Regions from separate parts of the Viridibacillus sp. d25.2 genome, predicted to be linked through region 2. Evidence: a T-box and tRNA genes for the amino acid it is inferred to sense, from the RefSeq annotation. Region 2 holds a T-box; the other holds one or more tRNA genes.
What was found. A T-box is a leader RNA that pairs with one kind of tRNA and senses whether it is charged. The one in region 2 lies ahead of proS (proline--tRNA ligase), so its partner is inferred to be a tRNA-Pro.

Region 1 (11,852 bases), 640 kb from region 2:
TATTATTAAGTTTTTTAGGCTTAATAACTAACTTTTAGGTTAAGTTATTAAGGGCGCATGGCGGATGCCTTGGCACTAGGAGCCGAAGAAGGACGGCACTAACACCGATATGCTTCGGGGAGCTGTAAGTGAGCTTTGATCCGGAGATTTCCGAATGGGGGAACCCACTGTTCGTAATGGAGCAGTATCTTGACGTGAATACATAGCGTCTTGATGGCAGACCCAGGGAACTGAAACATCTAAGTACCTGGAGGAAGAGAAAGAAAAATCGATTCCCTGAGTAGCGGCGAGCGAAACGGGAATAGCCCAAACCAAGAGGCTTGCCTCTTGGGGTTGTAGGACACTCTATATGGAGTTACAAAGGAATGAGTTAAACGAAGCGGTCTGGAAAGGCCCGCCAGAGCAGGTAACAGCCCTGTAGTTGAAAGTTCATTCTCTCTTGAGTGTATCCTGAGTACGGCGGAACACGTGAAATTCCGTCGGAATCTGGGAGGACCATCTCCCAAGGCTAAATACTACCTAGTGACCGATAGTGAACCAGTACCGTGAGGGAAAGGTGAAAAGCACCCCGGAAGGGGAGTGAAATAGATCCTGAAACCATGTGCCTACAAGTAGTTAGAGCCCGTTAATGGGTGATAGCGTGCCTTTTGTAGAATGAACCGGCGAGTTACGATTACATGCGAGGTTAAGTTTTAGAAGACGGAGCCGTAGCGAAAGCGAGTCTGAATAGGGCGAATGAGTATGTGGTTGTAGACCCGAAACCAGGTGATCTACCCATGTCCAGGGTGAAGGTAAGGTAACACTTACTGGAGGCCCGAACCCACGTACGTTGAAAAGTGCGGGGATGAGGTGTGGGTAGCGGAGAAATTCCAATCGAACCTGGAGATAGCTGGTTCTCTCCGAAATAGCTTTAGGGCTAGCCTCGTGATAGAGAATCCTGGAGGTAGAGCACTGTTTGAACTAGGGGTCCATCCCGGATTACCGAATTCAGACAAACTCCGAATGCCAGTGATTTATGCACGGGAGTCAGACTGCGAGTGATAAGATCCGTAGTCAAAAGGGAAACAGCCCAGACCACCAGCTAAGGTCCCAAAGTAATTGTTAAGTGGAAAAGGATGTGACGTTGCTTAGACAACCAGGATGTTGGCTCAGAAGCAGCCATCATTTAAAGAGTGCGTAATAGCTCACTGGTCGAGTGACGCTGCGCCGAAAATGTATCGGGGCTAAACAATTCACCGAAGCTGTGGATGGACATCTTAGATGTCCGTGGTAGGAGAGCGTTCTAAGTGCTGTGAAGTCAGACCGGAAGGACTGGTGGAGCGCTTAGAAGTGAGAATGCCGGTATGAGTAGCGAAAGACGGGTGAGAATCCCGTCCACCGAATGACTAAGGTTTCCTGAGGAAGGCTCGTCCGCTCAGGGTTAGTCGGGACCTAAGCCGAGGCCGATAGGCGTAGGCGATGGACAACAGGTTGATATTCCTGTACCACCTATTTACCATTTGAGCAATGGGGGGACGCAGTAGGATAGGGTAAGCATGCTGTTGGTTATGCATGTTCAAGCAGTGAGGCGTGAAATGAGGCAAATCCCATTTCTATAACGTTGAGCTGTGATGACGAGGACGTATGTCCGGAGTTCCTGATTTCACACTGCCAAGAAAAGCCTCTAGCGAGGTAAAAGGTGCCCGTACCGCAAACCGACACAGGTAGTCGAGGAGAGAATCCTAAGGTGTGCGAGAGAACTCTCGTTAAGGAACTCGGCAAAATGACCCCGTAACTTCGGGAGAAGGGGTGCTCTAGTAGGGTGAAAGCCCGAGAGAGCCGCAGTGAATAGGCCCAGGCGACTGTTTAGCAAAAACACAGGTCTCTGCAAAACCGTAAGGTGACGTATAGGGGCTGACGCCTGCCCGGTGCTGGAAGGTTAAGAGGAGTGCTTAGCGCAAGCGAAGGTGCGAATTGAAGCCCCAGTAAACGGCGGCCGTAACTATAACGGTCCTAAGGTAGCGAAATTCCTTGTCGGGTAAGTTCCGACCCGCACGAAAGGCGTAACGATCTGGGCACTGTCTCAACGAGAGACTCGGTGAAATTATAGTACCTGTGAAGATGCAGGTTACCCGCGACAGGACGGAAAGACCCCGTGGAGCTTTACTGTAGCCTGATATTGAATTTTGATACAGCTTGTACAGGATAGGTAGGAGCCAGAGATTCCGGAGCGCTAGCTTCGGAGGAGGCGTTGGTGGGATACTACCCTAGCTGTATTGAACTTCTAACCCATGCCCCTTAGCGGGGTAGGAGACAGTGTCAGGCGGGCAGTTTGACTGGGGCGGTCGCCTCCTAAAGAGTAACGGAGGCGCCCAAAGGTTCCCTCAGAATGGTTGGAAATCATTCGTAGAGTGTAAAGGCATAAGGGAGCTTGACTGCGAGACCTACAAGTCGAGCAGGGTCGAAAGACGGGCTTAGTGATCCGGTGGTTCCGCATGGAAGGGCCATCGCTCAACGGATAAAAGCTACCCCGGGGATAACAGGCTTATCTCCCCCAAGAGTCCACATCGACGGGGAGGTTTGGCACCTCGATGTCGGCTCATCGCATCCTGGGGCTGTAGTCGGTCCCAAGGGTTGGGCTGTTCGCCCATTAAAGCGGTACGCGAGCTGGGTTCAGAACGTCGTGAGACAGTTCGGTCCCTATCCGTCGTGGGCGTAGGAAATTTGAGAGGAGCTGTCCTTAGTACGAGAGGACCGGGATGGACACACCGCTGGTGTACCAGTTGTTCTGCCAAGGGCATCGCTGGGTAGCTATGTGTGGACGGGATAAGTGCTGAAAGCATCTAAGCATGAAGCCCCCCTCAAGATGAGATTTCCCATTACGCAAGTAAGTAAGATCCCTCAAAGACGATGAGGTAGATAGGTTCGAGGTGGAAGTGTGGCGACATACGGAGCTGACGAATACTAATAGATCGAGGACTTAACCAAATTTACTTAACAAACTTCAATGTAATTTATCCAGTTTTGAGAGAACAAGAAAAAAACTTTTCTAAAATAGCAAAAAAACACTTGCTAATCTTTAAAAAAGATGATATAATAATTCTTGTCCTTAAGAAAATAGTCTAGTGACGATGGCAAAGAGGTCACACCCGTTCCCATGCCGAACACGGAAGTTAAGCTCTTTAGCGCCGATGGTAGTTGGGGGTTTCCCCCTGTGAGAGTAGGACGTTGCTAGGCGGACAATATGGAGGATTAGCTCAGCTGGGAGAGCACCTGCCTTACAAGCAGGGGGTCGGCGGTTCGATCCCGTCATCCTCCACCATTTTTAATAAATCATGCCGGTGTAGCTCAGTTGGTAGAGCAACTGACTTGTAATCAGTAGGTCGAGGGTTCGACTCCTTTCGCCGGCACCATTCATTTCATATGAGCCATTAGCTCAGTTGGTAGAGCATCTGACTTTTAATCAGAGGGTCGTAGGTTCGAATCCTACATGGCTCACCATTTTTCAAGAAAATTATATGCGGGTGTGGCGGAACTGGCAGACGCACTAGACTTAGGATCTAGCGCCGCAAGGCGTGGGGGTTCGACTCCCTTCACCCGCACCATAATATTTAAGTTTATCAGCATATTGCGGAAGTAGTTCAGTGGTAGAACACCACCTTGCCAAGGTGGGGGTCGCGAGTTCGAACCTCGTCTTCCGCTCCAAAATATGCCGGGGTGGCGGAACTGGCAGACGCACAGGACTTAAAATCCTGCGGTAGGTGACTACCGTACCGGTTCGATTCCGGTCCTCGGCACCATCTTTTAACATAATGCACGTGATATAAATGCGCCCGTAGCTCAATTGGATAGAGCGTCTGACTACGGATCAGAAGGTTGTGGATTCGACTTCTGCCGGGCGCGCCATTAACGGGAAGTAGCTCAGCTTGGTAGAGCACTTGGTTTGGGACCAAGGGGTCGCAGGTTCGAATCCTGTCTTCCCGACCATTAATACTTTAACCCTATGGGGCCTTAGCTCAGCTGGGAGAGCGCCTGCCTTGCACGCAGGAGGTCAGCGGTTCGATCCCGCTAGGCTCCACCAATTTATTATTACAATCAATAAATTAAATATCATCATGGCGGCGTAGCTCAGCTGGCTAGAGCGTACGGTTCATACCCGTGAGGTCGGGGGTTCGATCCCCTCTGCCGCCATACTAACCAAACTAAAGGACCTTTAGCTCAGTTGGTTAGAGCAGACGGCTCATAACCGTCCGGTCGCAGGTTCGAGTCCTGCAAGGTCCACCATCTACACAACATCATATTTTTTTGGAGGAATACCCAAGTCTGGCTGAAGGGATCGGTCTTGAAAACCGACAGGCGGGTCATACCGCGCGGGGGTTCGAATCCCTCTTCCTCCTCCATTTTTAAAAATTAATTTCATAATATCATTATCGCGGGGTGGAGCAGTTCGGTAGCTCGTCGGGCTCATAACCCGAAGGTCACAGGTTCAAATCCTGTCCCCGCAACCAAATGGTCCGGTAGTTCAGTTGGTTAGAATGCCTGCCTGTCACGCAGGAGGTCGCGGGTTCGAGTCCCGTCCGGACCGCCATTTTTTAAAAAAATATTTCATTAATCATCATGGGTCAGTAGCTCAGTTGGTAGAGCATTAGATTGAAGCTCTAAGTGTCGGCGGTTCGATTCCGTCCTGACCCACCATGATGCGGGTGTAGTTTAGTGGTAAAACCACAGCCTTCCAAGCTGTTGTCGAGAGTTCGATTCTCTTCACCCGCTCCAATTTTATGGGCCTATAGCTCAGCTGGTTAGAGCGCACGCCTGATAAGCGTGAGGTCGATGGTTCGAGTCCATTTAGGCCCACCATTAAAATTATTCCGAAGTAGCTCAGTGGTAGAGCATCCGGCTGTTAACCGGACGGTCGTAGGTTCGAGTCCTACCTTCGGAGCCATATATGGGGAAGTACTCAAGTGGCTGAAGAGGCGCCCCTGCTAAGGGTGTAGGTCGCGTAAGCGGCGCGAGGGTTCAAATCCCTCCTTCTCCGCCATATAGGCCCCTTGGTCAAGCGGTTAAGACACCGCCCTTTCACGGCGGTAACACGGGTTCGAATCCCGTAGGGGTCATACTTTGAAAAACCTTTAGAATCATATTTGATTCTAAAGGTTTTTTTGTGTTTAGAAGTAAGATTAATAGGCGTTAGTTATATATTATTTAACATCTTTCAGCAGAAGTCTCCCACCTCTATAGGTGGTGAGATGAATGCGGATTTAAGCTGCTTTTCAGCGGGTGTCCAAACACCCGCTGAAAGAAGTTAAAGCCTCCGGCGGATGTCATGGAATCGGAAAGGAGTTCTTTGTGCAAGCACAGCCGATTCCGGACGCAATTATGCCGAGGCATAATTGATTGAGCAATTTAAGAATGAAATAATGCAATTGTTGTAAACTACGAAAAAGAAAATAGCAGTAAATTTACAATTGGATAAAATGAAAAATTTCATAAATATATGAAGAGAAAATCTAAGTAATCGCTGTTTGCTGATACTTAGATTTTTTTATTTAGTAACTGTTGACCTTAACGTTACGTCAAACTATATAGTAAAGATATGGGGGGAATTGAGATGGAAATGACGATTCAAAAACTTGCTCAGCTTTCTGGAGTGAGTACTAGAACTTTGCGTTATTATGATGATATTGGATTGTTAAAGCCTGCTCGTATAAATTCTTCAGGCTATCGTATATATGGTCAAGAAGAGATTGATTTGTTACAGCAGATTTTATTTTATCGTGAATTAGGTTTTAAATTAGAAGTAATAAAAGAGATGGTAACTGCCAAGGACTTTGACTATAAGAACGCTTTAATGGAGCATTACAAAGCATTAATGGAGAAGCGCCAACAATTGGATGTCATGATTACAACAGTAACTAAAACGATCAGTGCAATGAATGGAGGAATTCAAATGTCAAATGAAGAAAAATTTGAAGGTTTAAAGGAAAAGATGATTATAGATAATGAAAAACAATATGGCCAAGAGATACGGCGAAATTATGGAGATACTACAGTTGATGCTTCAAATAAAAAAGTGAAGCATATGACGGAACAGCAATATGAAGAAGTGCAAGCATTAGAGCAAGAAGTGATGAATTTACTAAAACAAGCAATGCAAACTGGTCGACCTGATAGTAATGTAGCTCAGCGTGCTGCCGAGACACATAAGCGATGGTTAATGTATTATTGGCCAAAGTATAGTAAAGAGGCACATGCAGGACTTGCAGAAATGTATATAGCAGATGAACGATTTACGAGCTATTATGACAAAGAGCAAACAGGAACAGCGCAACTCTTAAGAGATGCTATATTAATATATACTCAAAATGAATAATTAGGGTGCTGCAAAAAGCAGCACTCTTTTTTTATGTTTGATTTAAAAAATATAGGAAATAATAATAAATAGGTTATATCAATGGAGGAATTAAATGACAAACACAAAATATGAAAGTTTAAAAAATCAAATGGTAGATGAATTATATGTGTTGCAGGGAAGAAAATATACACATGAGCTTCCAGAATCAACGGAGTTATCCAATTATGATAATCATCCTGCAGACCAAGCAACAGAATTAACAGATCAAGTAACTGAAATGGCAATAGAAGACCATAACGATGAACAAATTGAAAAGCTTCAAGCAGCGTTACAGTCAATAGAAGATGGCTCTTATGGGAAATGTACTGTATGTGGAGAAAATATTCCACACGGTCGATTAGAAGTTATGCCTACAGCTCTAACATGTGTAGATCATGCACCAGAAAATAAGGTGCCGAAAGATAGACCCGTTGAAGAAGAGGTACTGAACGCTTCTACGGAACAGCCTGTTAATGAATCAAGAGCAATCGTTGATTATGAAGACAGCTTCCAAGAAGTAGAGTCTTATGGTTCCTCAGATTCACCAGCTGATCAAATTGAATAAAGTTATGATGGAACTGTAGTGATACAGTTCTTTTTTTTGTACTTAGGGATTTGACAGAAATATGGATATCAGAAAAATTTCGGAGCAGTTTATTAATATTATATATACATAATTGGTAATATAAAATGTAAAATGGAAATAAATAGTTTTTTATAGTGAATAAAGTAAATACAGAAAGAAGGCAGTTTCATCATTTGATTAACAACAAAGGGGTGTTGATATAGGGATGTGGAAAAAATATTCTCTATTACTTAGCGGTATTGGCGTTTCATTCTTCGGTAATTGGATTTATTTAATCGCCTTGAATGTATTAGTGCTTGATATGACGAACTCAGCTGCAGCAGTCGCAGGTATTTATATTGTGGGGCCTGTTGCAAAATTACTGACTAATTTCTTTGCAGGCTCCATTATTGATAGGCAGAATAAGAGAAGATTAATGATACTTTCAGATGTGATACGTGGCTTACTTGTATTACTTGTTCCTTTTATGGGATCAATATGGACTGTCTATGCCATATTGTTTATAGCGAATATGGCAAGTTCGTTTTTTGGGCCAAGTTCGACCTTTTATATTACTAAATTTGTAGAGGAAAAAGATCGTCGACGATTTAATTCAATCATGAGTATGTTGAATTCAGGTTCTTTTTTAATAGGGCCAGCTCTTGCAGGAATACTAATTGCAACAGTTGGTACGACCATATGTGTTGTGATTAATGCAATTACATTCTTCTTGTGTGCGGTTTGTATTTATCTATTACCAAATGTCGAAATTGAAACTACAATAAAGCGAGAACCAATTACGTTGAAAATGATAATGGCGGATTGGCAAGTGGTTAAGCTATATATAAAACAAGATCATTATTTTATAAAAATATATTTATTATTTCAGGTTGCCTTAATGATTGCTTTTTCTCTAGATTCACAGGAGGTAACGTTTATTAAACAGAACTTGGGATTATCTAATAAAATGTACGGAATGATTGTCAGTATTACAGGAATAGGCTCAATTATTGGAGCATCTGTATCAGCAATGCTAGTGAAAAAAATATCATTACAAACCTACTTTGCAATAGGAATGTTAATGACAACAGTTGGTTATTTATTATTTTATAGTTCTATAGGATTTTGGTCTGCAACTGCAGCGTTTATCTTTTTAGGATTCTTTATGTCATTCGCCAACTCAGGGTATGATACGTTCTATCAAAAAAATGTGCCAACAGAAATTATGGGGCGGTTCGGTAGTGTAACGGCGATGTTCTTAAGTATTTTACAAATTTCATTTACTTTTATCATTGGTGCTCTAGCTGAATGGTTCTCTTTACAAATAGTGACGATAGGATTTTCTGCAATTGCAGTCCTATTGTCGTTAATATTGTGTACTCAAGTATTTCAAAAGCCTAATCAGAGATATTATGCTGAAACATCGTAACCATGTATAATATGTGCAGTAAGAAAGCTAATGGGGGACCGAGAGATGAATATTATCGATTTACATTGTGATGTGCTGTGGAAATTATCTATTGCTGAAGAACCAATTAATTTTAGCAATGCACCACAATTACAAGCAAATTTAGAACGCTTAAAAAAAGGAAAAGTAAAAGTACAGTTTTTTGCGATTTTCGTTGACGAGGATGTACCTCAAAGTAGAAAGTATTTAGAGGCACTCCGCCAAATAGAATTATTTCAAACGCAAGTTCTTGCACCTAATCCTGAGATGGTACATATTACAGATTGGCGTCAAATAGAGACGCTTCGAGAAGGTGAAATTGGAGCGGTTTTAACTTTAGAAGGTTGTGATACCATCGGAGCGGATCTGTTCAAATTACAAGCGATATTGGACGCTGGCGTGAAACTAGTTGGACTCACTTGGAATAATGAGAATGCAGTTGCTTATGGTGCACAAAATGACCCTAATTTAGGTTTGAAAAATTTTGCAAAAGAGGTAGTTGCATTATTAAATGAGCGTGATATTCTTATAGATGTTTCACATTTAAATATGCAAGGATTTTGGGATTTGCTACCGATAGCTAAGCATATTATCGCTAGTCATTCGAATGCACGTGCATTATGTGATCATCCCCGAAATTTAACAGATGAGCAAGCTAAGGCTCTTATAGAACATGGTGGTCATATCCATTTAGTTTATTATCCTGGATTTATTGAAAATCATGATAAATCAGTAGCAATGGATGCATTTGTTCAACATTTCGTTCATTTAGCAAATGTTGTAGGTGTAGAGAATTTAGGGCTGGGCTCTGATTTTGATGGTATTTACTATTCTGTAGAGAATTTAAGCAATGCTTCACAGACTCAAAATTTAATAAAGAAGTTGCAAGAACATTTTACTGAAGATGAAGTGAAAGGTATAGCGAGTAAGAACTTTTTATCTTACGTAAAAAGTATACAAAAGTAAGCATAAAGAAACGTCATGAAGTTATCATGACGTTTTTTTACTATAGAAAACTGTTTACAAAATATTATTTAATTCTTTTCTATTTTCACTAGACCCTGTTTATTTTCACCATAAATAATAAGTTCATAGCGGTCTTTTTTTATCTGTACTTTAGTTGAACTTAAGGCGAAAAATTTCTCGAAAGTTTCTTTTAAATAAGTGACATTTTCAGCTAGATCCTCAGAGTTGTCTAACCCCGTATTTAAAGAAATGTAAGTTTTTCCATCCTTCACTCTATAGCCTACGCCTTCTAGTTTGTAATCACTTTTTCCAATAAGATTATCAAAAATAGTGCTTATAATTGGACTCCATCTCGATTCTTGTAATCTTTTTAATTCGTTATACAGGTTAAATTCAACTTTTTTAAACTCAAATTTTTCCTTCATTAACGCTTTTTCTACAGCTTGCTTAATAGCCTTTTTTCTCTTCTCAGTATTAGGTAAATCTATACTGATTACATCATTATTATATCCAAAGCCCGACGTATCATAACCGAATTTTTTCATGGTTTTTGAAATGACAGGGGATATGATCATCATTTTTTTAGTGATTTCTTTAGACGCCTCATCGGGATGGAATTTTCTGGATTGCTCAATTTTGATTTTATAATTATCAATGTGTCGTTTCGCAAGAATCTTTTCTATTTGTTTTGTGACGTTTAGTTTTTCTTTATTAAATCCTTCTTTAGTTGAATTAAGAGAAACAATTATCGTATAAGGATTCGTCATGTATCCTGCACTGTCAACTGAATAACCGAGTTTACCTAGGGTTTCAAAAATTTCCGTTGTCAAGCTAGTGCCATTCAAATCCAATTGAATAGGAGCTAATTTTTTTATACCATTAGCCATTGCAGGGGAAATAGTGGGACTACTTACTAAAAAGCAAAAGAAGGCAATTGCAAGGCTCGCGGTGATAAGTGGCTTTTTCAAAAGTTTTCGTTTTAATTTAATAAATCCTGTCTTTAGTGGCTTATTATCAAAGTGTTTCCCCATAGTGATAACCCCTTTTCTTCTAGTGTTTTAACTCTCGTATTCATGTCGATTTCAAAATTCATCATACAAGCATGTTAGTGTATATATACAATATATGTTAATAGATAAACCGGCATGACACAAGCTATATTGACGTTTATATTTTTGTAGTACTGGAATTTTAGTAAATTGGTGGCGAAAGTGCGTAAAAATTGCGATAGAACATTGCAAATGAAGTGCCGAATCGGCGAGAAAGATGTATGATAGTATAGGATATTTAAGTATGTACGAGTGGATTCCAGTAATTGGTGGAATCCGTTGACGGAGGGAATTTTCATGAATCGGAAGTTGTCAGCAACAACCGGCGACCGAATTGAAACGGATCAATCGATATTACATTTTCATACAGAAACAATAGAAGTAAGTCGATTGTCAGCGCTCGCTTTTTTTGAAGCAGGTGAGCAATCATTTGCTGGACAACGATTTTTTTGGCAAAATCGTGAAAAAACATTTACGCTTGTAGGTCTGGGACATGCTCATACCATTACAAGCAATGCAAAAGAACACAGATTTGATGACGTGGAACAACAATGGAAAAAGTTAACGCAAAATGTGGTTAATGATGATCATAATTTACAACCAATTTTGTTTGGTGGCTTTACATTTGATACGGAAAATAAAGTATCGGGTGAATGGACAGGCTTCCCAGAAGCTTTTTTTGCTGTGGCAACATACCAGCTTGTGATGCGAAATGATCAAGCTTATGTGAGCATTCATTTAATTACAGAGGAAGAAAATACTGTGGACGCGCTTGCAGCTTTACGTAAAGAGCGTGATGAGCTAATTCATACAGCGCAGGTAAAAGCATTAAAAACATATGCGAAGCCACAAATTAAGAGTAGCTATGAGCCATATAAAGAAGAATATTTGGCATCTATTAGTAAGGTTACTTCTTTAATTCGCCTAAAAGAAGCTGATAAAGTTGTCATAGCACGCTCACTTGCACTGCAATTTGAGGAGCAAGTATCATCTCCAAATGTATTGTCACAAGTTATTATGGAGCAGCCTGAGAGTTATTTATTTGGCTTAGAGGAGCAAGGGAAATTATTTTTCGGAGCATCTCCTGAGCGCTTAGTAAAGGTTTCGGATATGTATGCGTATTCTTCATGTGTCGCAGGTTCTGTGAAGCGTGGGAAAACGGTGGAAGAAGATGAATTGCTTGGACAAGGCTTATTAAATGATGCAAAGAATCGCTCGGAGCATCAATATGTTGTAGATATGATTCTACAAACATTTAAAGAAAATTGTGCAAGTTATGAAATACCTCATGCACCTGAGTTGTTGAAAATTAGAGATATACAGCATTTGTTTACACCAGTTGAAGGGCCTATGAAAAAAGAGGCTACTATTTTACAGTTGGTTAAAACGTTGCACCCAACACCAGCTCTAGGAGGCGTACCTCGTATGAAGGCGATGGAAGTCATTCGTGAATAT
Region 2 (11,852 bases):
TCGTGGACATTTATCTTAATATTAGTGCCATTCTTCTTTATCTTCATGTTGAAGGATCACGAAAAATTTGCACCATCAATTTATAAAATGTTTTCTGGGAATCGTCGTGAATGGATTAAGAAAACATTGGGAGATATAGATGATGTACTTCGTTCGTATATTCAAGGACAGTTGCTAATCAGTTTGTTATTAGCAACTATGATGTATATCGGCTATTTAATTATTGGATTAGATTACGCGTTGTTATTAGTCGTTTTTGCATTTTTTATGAATGTTATTCCATTCATTGGGCCATGGATTGCTTTTGTACCAGCGCTAATAATTGGCTTTTTACAAGATCCAAAGCTAGCCATTTGGGTGTGCGTAGTCACATTAGTCGCACAACAAATTGATAGTAATTTAATTACTCCAAATGTTATGGGGAAATCACTAGATATACATCCACTCACTGTAATTACAATTATTTTAGCCGCAGGTAACATAGCTGGATTCCTAGGCATTTTATTAGGTGTACCAGCTTATGCTGTTGGGAAAGTTATTGTGAAAAATATTTATGAACATAGAAAAGCGATCCGTTCAGCCGCCACGAAAAATGTTTAGGTGATCGCAATGGATAGTGAACTATTAAGGATATTTAATAGAAACCATGAACATATCGGTGAGGCAACTAGAGCGGAGGTTCATGCAAAAGGTTTATGGCATGAGACTTTCCATTGCTGGCTTGTTAGTAAGATAGAAGGACAGTTTTATCTTTATTTTCAACTCAGAAGTGCTTGTAAGAAAGATTATGCAAGTCAGTTTGATATTACAGCGGCTGGGCATTTACTAGCGAGTGAGCGAGCTGAGGATGGTATTCGTGAATTACAGGAAGAGCTTGGTCTCCCACTTACGGTTAATGATATGAAAAAGCTCGGAGTATTTGAAACAAGTATCCAACAGCCACCGATGATTGATATGGAATTTGCACATGTGTACTATGCGTTTAGTGATACAGACTTTGATGGATTCCAATTGCAAGAGGAAGAAGTTGCTGGCATCGTTCGAGCAGAGCTTAGAACAGTGCATGATTTTTACTCGGGTAGGAGTAGTACCTTATATGTCGAAGGTTTTGAAGTAAATGAAGAGGGAGAGAAAGTACCTCTTGTGAAAAATGCTACACACGCTGATTTTGTTGAGCATAATGCATCTTATATGGATCATGTATTGGCTAAATTAAGTGAGGCTCTATAAGAAAAGCACGTTGCGTTTGCAACGTGCTTTTTTGTTCTTTTTTAAGTTAAGCGGTTATTGCATGGGTGACTAGGGCCAACAGGATGTTGGTCATGCAACCGTTGCGACAGGACGTCGCGAACTTAGGTTGTATACCTTAACCAGCATATCCAGCTTCAGCGGCCAGCCCCTCGAGGTCACTTCAGTCTCTCGGTCAAAAGCTGAAGTGATGCTTTTGATTCGAGCCTTCCAGTGCTTGTCGGGGCTGAACGGGCCGCTTCAGCATTTAGAATTATCCAGCTTCAGGCGCTAGCTGCTTGGGTCGTTTCAGTCGGGCGCTCAAAGTCTAAGAGCGACTTTGGCTTCCGCCTTCCAACGACCTCGCAGCTATACGAGCGCCTTCAGCATTTAGTATGCCTTTGCCCATACGACCATTTTTTCTGCTGGTTTGTCGCAACAGATACATGTTTCTGAGATCTGTTGTTGTTCGAATGGTATACAACGTGAAGTTGCACTTGTTTCTTCTTTTATTTTATCTTCACAAGCTTGATTACCACACCACATAGCTTTGATGAATCCTTGTTTTTCTTCAAGTTGAATTTTGAATGCATCAAATGTCTGAACGGTAAATGTATTTTCTTTACGATGATTTAGAGCTTTATTGTATAAATCATTTTGAATTTCTTCTAGTAATGATGGTAATTTTGATTCTAGTTCATCAAGTGGCACGATAATTTTTTCTCCGGAGTCACGACGAGCTAAAACCACTTGATTATTTTCAATGTCTTTTGGCCCTACTTCTAGACGTAACGGTATACCTTTCATTTCGTACTCATTGAATTTCCAACCAGGTTTTTTATCACTGGCATCAATTCCAATTCGCGCCACTTTACCAAGACGTTCTTTTAAATCATAAGCAAAGTCTAGTACGCCTTCTTTATGTTGAGCAATTGGTACAATCATTACTTGTGTTGGCGCAATACGTGGAGGAACAACTAGACCACGATTATCGCCATGAACCATAATAAGTGCACCAATAATACGTGTCGTGAAACCCCAAGATGTCTGATGAACAAATTGTTGTTTTCCTTCTTTATCAAGATATTTAATATCAAATGCACGTGCAAAACCATCTCCAAAATTATGAGATGTTCCAGATTGTAGTGCTTTCCCGTCATGCATTAGTGTTTCGATTGTGTAAGTTGATTCAGCACCTGCAAATTTTTCTTTCTCTGTTTTTTGACCTTTTAATACAGGAATTGCTAAGTACTCTTCACAAATTTGAGCGTACACATTTAACATACGTAATGTTTCTTCTTGGGCTTCTTCTTGAGTAGCGTGAGCAGTGTGGCCCTCTTGCCATAAAAATTCAAGTGTACGTAAGAATGGGCGTGTCGTTTTTTCCCAACGTACGACATTAGCCCACTGATTATAAAGCTTTGGTAAGTCGCGATAAGAATGAATTATATTAGCGTAGTGTTCGCAAAATAGCGTCTCTGAAGTTGGACGTACAACTAAGCGCTCTTGTAATTTTTCATTTCCACCATGCGTAACCCATGCCACTTCGGGTGCGAATCCCTCAACGTGATCCTTCTCTTTTTGTAAAAGGGATTCAGGTATGAAAAGAGGCATATAGACATTTTCATGACCTGTTTCTTTTAGTTTTGCATCTAGCTCATTTTTGATATTGTCCCATAATGCATAGCCATATGGACGGATAATCATAGAACCACGAACGCTTGAATAATCGATTAAATCAGCTTTTGTCACAACGTCTGTATACCATTGTGCAAAATCTTCATCCATTGCTGTTACATCTTTTACAAATTGTTTTGCCATAATAAACACCTCTTCCTAAAAATAAAAAGCTCCGCCTTAAATAAGGGACCCATTACGGCGGTACCACCCTTATTTAAAGCGAAGCTCTACTCTCAAACATGTTAACGACTGTCGCCGCATCATTTTTCAATGATGAACTCAAAGGTAGGTTCAAGAAGCTGTAAATAAGGATCTTCCAGCAATCAATCCTCTCTCTTTAAAAACAGACCATTCTCTACTAATCCTTGTCTTTGTTTCAATTATTGTTGTTTGTGATTATAATATTGTCCGAATAGTATGTCAATGATTTATAATAATATTCAAAAGAGTGGGGGATTGTTAATGAAGAAAATTTATATTATTCGCCATTGTAAGGCTATGGGTCAAGAAGTAGAGGCGACGTTAACGGTTGAGGGTATTGAACAGGCTAAAAAGTTAGCAGAGAGATTACAGCAATACGATATAAAAAGAATTATTTCTAGTTCATTTACAAGAGCAATCCAAACAATAGAACCATTTTCCAAGAAAGTGCAAATAGAAATTGAACAGGATGAAAGATTAACTGAACGCATATTAAGTACACAAAATTTTGATGATTGGATTGAAAAGTTGGAACAAACCTTTCTTGATGAAAACTTGAAATACATAGGTGGAGAGTCAAGCAAAGAAGCAGTCACACGAATTGAACAATTGATTGAAGAACTATTCGAGTCATCTATTGAGGATTCCGCAATTATTTCACATGGCAATATTTTATCCTTACTCATCACAAAATACAATCCGGATTTTGGCTTCACAGGTTGGAAAGCTATGAGAAACCCCGATGTATTTTTATTAACTAAAGATGGACAAGATGTTGCTATAAAGCGAATTGATGAATAAAAAATGCTATACTAAAAGATGAATGCAAACGAAAAAGGAGTTAATTATGTTAACATTTGAACAAAAACAAGCGATCATCGAAAGTTTCCCTCAATTAACACGTAAAGAAATTTCGATGAAACGATTAAATTATCACTTTGATGGTAGCCAATATGAGAAAAAAATTGTAGTAGAAAAATTACATCCAAATGGTAATGGTTTTGTTTACGTAGGAGATTTACTACGCTATAAAGCAGATGACCGCGGTCTAGTAAATATTCGTGATTTCTCTGAGCAAGAGCTGCGTGAAATTATTGAAGATTCCCTTACGTATCTTTCTGAAGTTGATGAAGTAGTTCCTGAAGTAAGAATTGAACAAAGTTGGCGTAACCGTAATGACGACCAACTTCTATTAGTAGAAGAAGATCCTTTCTGGAATGTTTATCATGGCTTCAATTTAGAGGAAAGCTTCGGAACACAAGAAGATGCGGAAAACTATTTATATTCTGAAGGCTTTAAGCCGTCTAAAAAATGAGTTAACATAGCGTTTATTTGCGGTAACTGAACGATCACCAATGGACTTGATCCGTCTGAGCACATGATTGCACAATATATTCATGATGGTAATTGTTATATCGCGAGTATGTTGGGTGAGTATGTTGGGGTGGTCGTTTTGTTGCCTCATAAAAGAGAAACTATTGAAATAATGAACGTTGCTGCAGCAGAAAAGTGACAAGGATAAATCTTCGGTAAGTCGTTTGTCCAGTACGCTATTAGTGAATCGATAGCTAGTGGTCATCGTCAATTTTAATTGCAATTAGTAACCATAGCATCGGTCAACTGGCGCTGTATCAAAAATGTGGATACCGCTTGATCCAAATGAACATGATTATTTTACAAAGAATTATAAAGAATAAATTTTTGAAAATGGCATACAATGTCGAGATCGGATAGTTCTCGCAAAGGAATGCTAAAGGAAGTAGGGAAATTTATGTCTGGCAAAAAAACAGTTATTGCATTAATAAGTGTCGTGATAATTGTAGCTATATTGATTGTCCTTTCAATTCAATTTTTTTATAAGAATCATCCAACACAAGGTTCCAAAGCATATTCATTGACTCCTAGTACTGTTCAATCTATAATTATCTCGAATTCAAGATATTCATTATAGAACATAGATAGGGGGATTCTCCATGCAACATGTTTTTATTAAAGGTACTGATGATAGTAAGCCCACGTTGTTATTACTGCACGGTACTGGTGGTAATGAGCATGATTTAATTGCTTTAGCGAAAGAGATTGATCCAACTGCTTCACTTTTGGGTGTACGAGGAAATGTTGTAGAGAATGGAATGCCGCGTTTTTTTAGACGTTTAGCAGAAGGTGTTTTTGATATGGCCGATTTAGAGGTTCGAACAGAGGAATTGGCTGAGTTTATCGATAATGCAGCAACACAATATAGCTTTAATCGCGATAATGTAGTAGCAATCGGCTATTCAAATGGTGCAAACATTGCAGGTAGTTTGTTATTTCATAATGGGTCAATTGTGAAAGGTGCTATTTTGCATCATCCAATGGTTCCAAGAAGAGACATTAAAGTACCGGCATTGTCACAGCTTCCCGTTTGGATTGGTGCTGGAAAAAATGATTATATGTGCCCTCCTCAAGAATCAAAAGATTTAGAAGGGTTATTAACATCAGCTGGTGCAGAAGTAGAAGTATATTGGAGTGATTACGGTCATCAATTAACACACGATGAATTAAATGCAGCAAAAACTTGGTATGCTAATCACTTTTAAAGCAACCTGATTATTAACAGGTTGCTTCAGTATGTGCAGGAGCATAGCGACGAAGCAACTTGGCGTCCGCCGCAGCGGAAATCAACGGTCTTTTTAATATAAAATAGAACCGTAGTTGAACTCGAATTTCTTCGAGTTTGTCTAAAGTCTAAGGGGCTGTCTAATAAGTCCCTAAAATAAAAGTTCCAAAGAAAAACGTACTGTTTTTCTTTGGAACTTTTTTCGTTTTTCTCTGTTTTGGTGAAAATAGCTGGAGGATTCCAGCTATTTTCAGTAAATTGTGGGCCATTGCCACAATGCCGTACTCCGTTCTCACTTTTTCTAAACCTCGAAGTGAGAATCGACGAAACGACCGATTGCCCTTGATATGACCAAATACACTCTCTACCTCGATTTTCCGTCGAGCGTAAATTTGTGCGTTTGGTTCAGACCAAAGGCTAGTTTGTGCTTTTGCTTTGAGTTCTTCATAAACGGTATTGTAGTGAATCTGTCGATTCCCTTTAGATTTTGAACATTGTGCTTTCAATGGGCAATCTGTACAATCTTCACATTCATATATTTTGAAGTCTCGTGAAAAACCATATTTATCTGTACGTGTAGAATAACGTTTAAAAGGTACTTTTCGATTGTTAGGGCATATGTATGTATCATCTTGTTCGTTGTAAACCCAGTTACTTGCATGACGAATGTCTTTTTTATAACTTCGTTTTTGTTCACTTAAAAATGTGCCATAAGGAATCAATGCCTGAAATTCTTGGTCCATTGAATAGAGATAATTGCTTTCACTTCCATAACCGGCATCTGCTATGACGTTTTTTGGGAACGGAACGGATGATTTTTTCAATTCTTCCAAATGTGGAATAAAGCATCGTGTATCAGTTGGACGTTGATGCAGAGTATAAAAAAGAATGAATTGATTTTCTGTTGCCATTTGTATATTGTAACCCGGTTTTAATTGTCCATTTTGCATGTGATCTTCTTTCATCCGCATGAATGTGGCGTCGGTATCCGTTTTAGAATAGCTATTGCGCTCACCGAATAACTGTTGTTGGTATTCATACTTTTCAAGGCGTGGACGAAAATCTTCACGAATTTGCTTTTTGAGTTTCTTGGATTCGCTTAACTTTCTACGTTTTTCCTTTCGGGCTTCTGGTTCTGTTTCATCTTGGAATTCTTTGGTTTGCTTGCTGATTTGGCGTGTAAGAATCTCTTCTGCTTGTTCTAGCTTCTCTTTTGGCGTAATAGAGGACTGGTTGTCCTCACTCACGATAGAGCATTCATCCCCTTTTACGACAGATTGAATAAATTGATAAGTCTCATCAATTTTCTCTTTCAGTTTTTCTTCAAAACGAGTTGTTGCTTTTTTCCATACAAAAGAATACTTATTAGCGTTAGCTTCAATCTTTGTGCCATCTAAAAAGTAGTTTTCCATTGTTATATACTTTTGTTCGATAAGTTGATGAATCATTTTTTCAAATAATAGTTGAATTCGTTCAACCATAAACGATGTTCTGAAACGGTTAATTGTACGATAATCTGGTTTTTGCATCGCAGCTAGCCACATTGCTGGGAGATTTTCATTCAGTAATTTGGCGATTTCTCGGCAAGAATATACTTTTTGCGAATACGCATAGAGAAGGACTTTTACCATCATTTTAGGATGATATGCACTGCGACCACCACCTTTGTATGGTTCGAAGAAGTATTCATCGTCTATTCCTTCGATCATTTCATCCACTACTCGCGCAATATGATTAATTGGAATAAGGTCTTGAAGATCGAAGAGGCATATACTTTGTTGGTTATTATATGGAATGAATGTAGGGTTTTCATTTTGATTTCTAGAAACGAGAGTTTCTTCCCCAATTTCTAGTGGAAGCGTTGTTTGAGTCATGTTATAATTTTCGTTAGTAGTCTTTGGATTGCTCATAAAAAATCGCCCTTTCCGTAATTGTTTGTTTTGTCACTTACATTTTACAAGAAAAGGCGATTTTTTTGTATTTAAATTTAAAGAAATAGGGCTGCACTCAAAAGTCGGTTTTCACCGACTTTTGGGACAGCCCCTCTTTTTTATTTATGATTTTTCTTTTGGAACGGCATCCACCAGTTCCAGTCACCTAATAATTTCATAAGACTGGGTACAAGCATTAAACGTATAATCGTAGCATCTATAGCGATTGCTATGGCTATACCTACTCCAATTTGCTTCACGGGCATTACATCAGTGAAGGCAAAAGCTCCGGTAATAACAATCATAATTAATGCAGCAGATGTAATGATTTTACTTGTAGAGGTAAGTCCGTCAATCGTAGCGCGTGTATTACTCGCACCTTTTTCATACTCTTCTTGAATTCTTGAAATAAGGAATACTTCATAGTCCATACTTAAGCCGAATACAAGACAGAACGTGATAACAGGTATGATCAATACAATTGTCCCTTCCTCTATTCCAAAACTTCCATATTGGAAGATATAAACGAGAATCCCAAAAGCAGATGATAAACCAATTATATTCATTAAAATCGCTTTTATCGGAATTAATACAGAACGAAATGCAAGCATTAGAATAAAAAATGTTGAAACTATGATAATGGATAAGGCTACGATGATTTTATTTGAAATTTCATCAAAAATTTCTTGATTAAATTTAGCTTCTCCACCAAGTTTAAAGTTTATATTTAAATCTTTATCCGACCACTTCCGTACCCAATCTTGTGCTTTTGTAGAAGCTCCTTTAGCATCCAGTGTAATTGGGATAAATAACTGTTTGTCATGTATAAATGTTTCTTGCAATGGTTTTAGTTGTTCACTAGCAGAGGGGTTTTTCATGCTTTGTTGCCAAACATCAACGTGATTGATTTTGGATTCCGTAAAAATGGTCTTCACATCGAGTACTAAAGCATCCTTCTGTAATGCTTGTTGCAACTCTAAGAGCTCATTTAAACCGGCTTTAGAACCCCAGCCATCTTCACGTTCTGCTAATAGATAAACTGTGGAATTTTTGCCTAAATCAAACTCTTTTTGTAGCTTCTCAAAAGAAGTACGTGCATCATATGAAGTTGGTAAAGCATCCATTTGTGGAATAGTTAGTTTCATATCCTTCACTGGGACAATGCCTATTCCTAAGATTATCAAGGAAATAATGGCAACTATTACTGGGCGTTTCATGACCATTGTAGCAAAACTGTGCCAACGTGATACGCTGTTCGGTTTCACCCGAATAATGGTCCATTTATTTAAGCGATCACCCAATAGCAATATGCTTGCAGGTAACAACGTTAATGAAGCAACGACAGCTAGGAAAACCGCGATTGAGCCACCAAGTGCGATGTTATGGAAGATTTCCACTTGAATAACAATCATTGCCCCGAGACCAATCATGACACAGAATGCAGAAAAGATAATTGATCGACCCGCTGTTTGAATCGTTTTTTGTACAGCTTGTCCAATTGTTGATTGCAATCTTTCTTCACGATAGCGATTGATAAATAGCAATGCGAAATCTATACTGAGTGCTAGTCCGAGCATAGGAATAATATTCATGATGAAAATGGATAAATCGAATTGTCCACTCAACATAGATAGTATGCCAAATGCGGATACGACAGTAATAATGCCAATTACAATTGGTAGAATGGAAGCGACAACACTACCGAATGCTAGTAATAACACAATTACAGCAATAGGTAATCCGATTGCTTCTGCATTAGCTAAATCCTTTTGACTGGCTGTGTTAAGATCCGATGAAATTACCGATCCACCTGTAATAGTAACTCCTTTTTTACCGTTTATATTGTCTCTTATTTTCGTTACGACAACTGACATATCCTTTACGGTATTATCAAAATTTAAAATGGCATAGGAGATATTTTTTTTATGAAGATCAGCGACGTTTAAAGGAGATTGAATGGAATCGATTTCTTCTACCTCTTCGATTTTCTGTAAGGTCGCTTTAATATCTTTGTCTTTGACTTTATCAAATACGACAAATATAGTTTCAGCAGGCAAACCAAATTCTTTTGTCAGTTCGTCCATTACCTCTTGATGGTCCCCGTTAACCTTAAATCCATCCCCTTGCAATTGTCCGGGTAATTGAATAGCAAAGTATGCGAAAATGATGAATAATGCACACCAAACTGTAGCGATTAATTTATAATATTTTGTTATAAACCGAGATAAGCTTTGCAAATTTATGTGTACCACCTTTCTCAAACAACTCTCTATTTATTAGTGTAAAACATTTTGTCGTATTTTGTCGTTAATCAATCAAAAGTTTTTCTGCACAAAAAAAGATTCCCATCCAATAACGAATGGAAACCTTTTAAGGTAGGTATTAGAAAAATAAGTTGAGAACAAAAAAGATAGCTGCTCCCATTATTGCTGATGTTGGTAAAGTGATAATCCACGTAATAACGATTTTTCTTGCTACGCCCCATTTAACACCCTTCACACGTTGAGCTGAACCAACCCCCATAATAGAAGTAGAGATAACATGTGTTGTACTTACAGGTAAGTGAAGCTGTGTAGCACCAAAAATAACAGCTGCAGAAGCTAAATCAGCGGCTGCTCCGTTAACAGGTCGGATTTTCATAATTTTACCGCCAACCGTTTTAATAATTTTATAACCCCCAATGGATGTACCTAAACCCATTGCAGTTGCAGCTGCAATACGTACCCACATTGGAATATCGTCACCAGTTTGTAAACCAGCAGCGATTAAAGCCATTGTAATAATACCCATTGATTTTTGTGCATCATTAGTACCGTGGGTAAAAGATTGTACTGCTGCAGTGAAAATCTGTAGTCTACGGAATCCCTTATTCGTACGGTACAAGTTCAAGTCTTTGAATAACACTTTGAAAAGGGACATCATGATAAAACCAGCAATGATGGCGATAAATGGTGAATAGATTAATGCTTTAATGATTTTAATAAAACCTTCATAGTTCAATGCAGCAAAACCTGCAGCAGCAATTGCTGCACCAGCTAAAGAGCCGATTAAAGCATGTGATGAACTAGATGGAATACCATAATACCAAGTTACTAAGTTCCAAATAATAGCGGACAGTAAAGCAGCTAAAATAATTACAACACCATTATCAATTGCAAAAGGATCAACAATATCTTTGGCAAGTGCTTTTGCTACGCCTGTAAATGTTATTGCACCTATAAAGTTCATAGTTGCAGCCATTAAGACAGCTACACGAGGGGGTAATGCACGTGTAGAAACTGCTGTTGCGATAGCATTTGCAGTATCGTGAAAACCATTAATGAAGTCAAATAATAATGCGAAAATTACAACTAGAATGGTTAAAAATAGAACAGTATCCAATATATCTACATCTCCTAGGCGTTACGCATTATGATTGTATCCATTGTATTTGCAACATCTTGGCAGTAATCAGCTACTTCTTCAAGTTGTTCATAAATATCTTTGAATTGAATTATGCGAATAGGATCTTTTTCGTGTAAAAATAGTTGTTTAATAGATGTGCGAAGAACTTCATCACATTTGCGTTCATAGTCTTTAATGAGGATGGAATGATCACGCATATCGATCAGTTTTTTATTTGTTAAATGTCCCATAGCTGCGACTATTTCATCTGTACTTTTTACGATGTATTTAAGGAAGTCGCGCATATAGTCGTCTACCTCTGTTAAAGAGAACATTTCAAAGTGGGCAATACAGCCTTCAATACCATCAAGTACATCATCCATACGTACAGCTAATTCTAATATGTCTTCACGTTCGATCGGTGTCATAAATGATTTGTTTAACATGAAAATTAATTCATGAATTAATTTATCTCCATCGGTCTCATACTGTTTTAATGATACGCTAAGCTCTTTTAAATCTGCGATGCTTGTAATTTTAAAGTCATTTGCATAATGTACAGCTTCATTAACTGTTTCTGCAATTTTCAACAGCGACGCAAAAAAAGGGTCTTGTTTTTTTGAGCTAAACATGTGAATCCTCCTAGGTTGAATATCAACTTATCAATCTCTTTTGACGCTACACAATCATAACAAAATGCCTTAGGAATCCCCACATTATTTACATGATTTCGACTAAAATTTACATTCCCGTAATATAAGTAATATTTATATATAAAGTGTGTAAATTATTTGAAAAATGAAACTTTCCTGCTGTTTAACCGTATAACG

Region 1: it has a tRNA-Pro gene. The T-box ahead of proS (proline--tRNA ligase) is inferred to sense a tRNA for this amino acid. The anticodon was not compared.

The regions. Positions count from the first base shown of each region.
Region 1 is NZ_CM196652.1:1,088,404-1,100,255, forward strand. It holds rRNA gene ACZLO7_RS05340 (23S ribosomal RNA) at 38-2,967, shown strand; rRNA gene rrf (5S ribosomal RNA) at 3,101-3,216, shown strand; tRNA gene ACZLO7_RS05350 (tRNA-Val) at 3,226-3,301, shown strand; tRNA gene ACZLO7_RS05355 (tRNA-Thr) at 3,317-3,392, shown strand; tRNA gene ACZLO7_RS05360 (tRNA-Lys) at 3,405-3,480, shown strand; tRNA gene ACZLO7_RS05365 (tRNA-Leu) at 3,500-3,584, shown strand; tRNA gene ACZLO7_RS05370 (tRNA-Gly) at 3,610-3,684, shown strand; tRNA gene ACZLO7_RS05375 (tRNA-Leu) at 3,691-3,779, shown strand; tRNA gene ACZLO7_RS05380 (tRNA-Arg) at 3,809-3,885, shown strand; tRNA gene ACZLO7_RS05385 (tRNA-Pro) at 3,890-3,966, shown strand; tRNA gene ACZLO7_RS05390 (tRNA-Ala) at 3,985-4,060, shown strand; tRNA gene ACZLO7_RS05395 (tRNA-Met) at 4,097-4,170, shown strand; tRNA gene ACZLO7_RS05400 (tRNA-Ile) at 4,187-4,263, shown strand; tRNA gene ACZLO7_RS05405 (tRNA-Ser) at 4,287-4,379, shown strand; tRNA gene ACZLO7_RS05410 (tRNA-Met) at 4,411-4,487, shown strand; tRNA gene ACZLO7_RS05415 (tRNA-Asp) at 4,491-4,567, shown strand; tRNA gene ACZLO7_RS05420 (tRNA-Phe) at 4,599-4,674, shown strand; tRNA gene ACZLO7_RS05425 (tRNA-Gly) at 4,679-4,752, shown strand; tRNA gene ACZLO7_RS05430 (tRNA-Ile) at 4,760-4,836, shown strand; tRNA gene ACZLO7_RS05435 (tRNA-Asn) at 4,847-4,921, shown strand; tRNA gene ACZLO7_RS05440 (tRNA-Ser) at 4,927-5,017, shown strand; tRNA gene ACZLO7_RS05445 (tRNA-Glu) at 5,022-5,093, shown strand; gene ACZLO7_RS05450 (MerR family transcriptional regulator) at 5,588-6,349, shown strand; gene ACZLO7_RS05455 (TraR/DksA C4-type zinc finger protein) at 6,444-6,935, shown strand; gene ACZLO7_RS05460 (MFS transporter) at 7,162-8,364, shown strand; gene ACZLO7_RS05465 (dipeptidase) at 8,410-9,348, shown strand; gene ACZLO7_RS05470 (hypothetical protein) at 9,417-10,316, opposite strand; gene ACZLO7_RS05475 (isochorismate synthase) at 10,695-11,852, shown strand, end outside.
Region 2 is NZ_CM196652.1:448,239-460,090, forward strand. It holds gene ACZLO7_RS02295 (AI-2E family transporter) at 1-600, shown strand, start outside; gene ACZLO7_RS02300 (NUDIX hydrolase) at 610-1,230, shown strand; gene proS (proline--tRNA ligase) at 1,618-3,048, opposite strand; T-box leader at 3,089-3,288, opposite strand; gene ACZLO7_RS02310 (histidine phosphatase family protein) at 3,370-3,909, shown strand; gene ACZLO7_RS02315 (hypothetical protein) at 3,956-4,423, shown strand; gene ACZLO7_RS02320 (alpha/beta hydrolase) at 5,082-5,687, shown strand; gene ACZLO7_RS02325 (IS1182 family transposase) at 5,848-7,617, opposite strand; gene ACZLO7_RS02330 (MMPL family transporter) at 7,758-9,875, opposite strand; gene ACZLO7_RS02335 (inorganic phosphate transporter) at 10,021-11,019, opposite strand; gene ACZLO7_RS02340 (DUF47 domain-containing protein) at 11,034-11,654, opposite strand.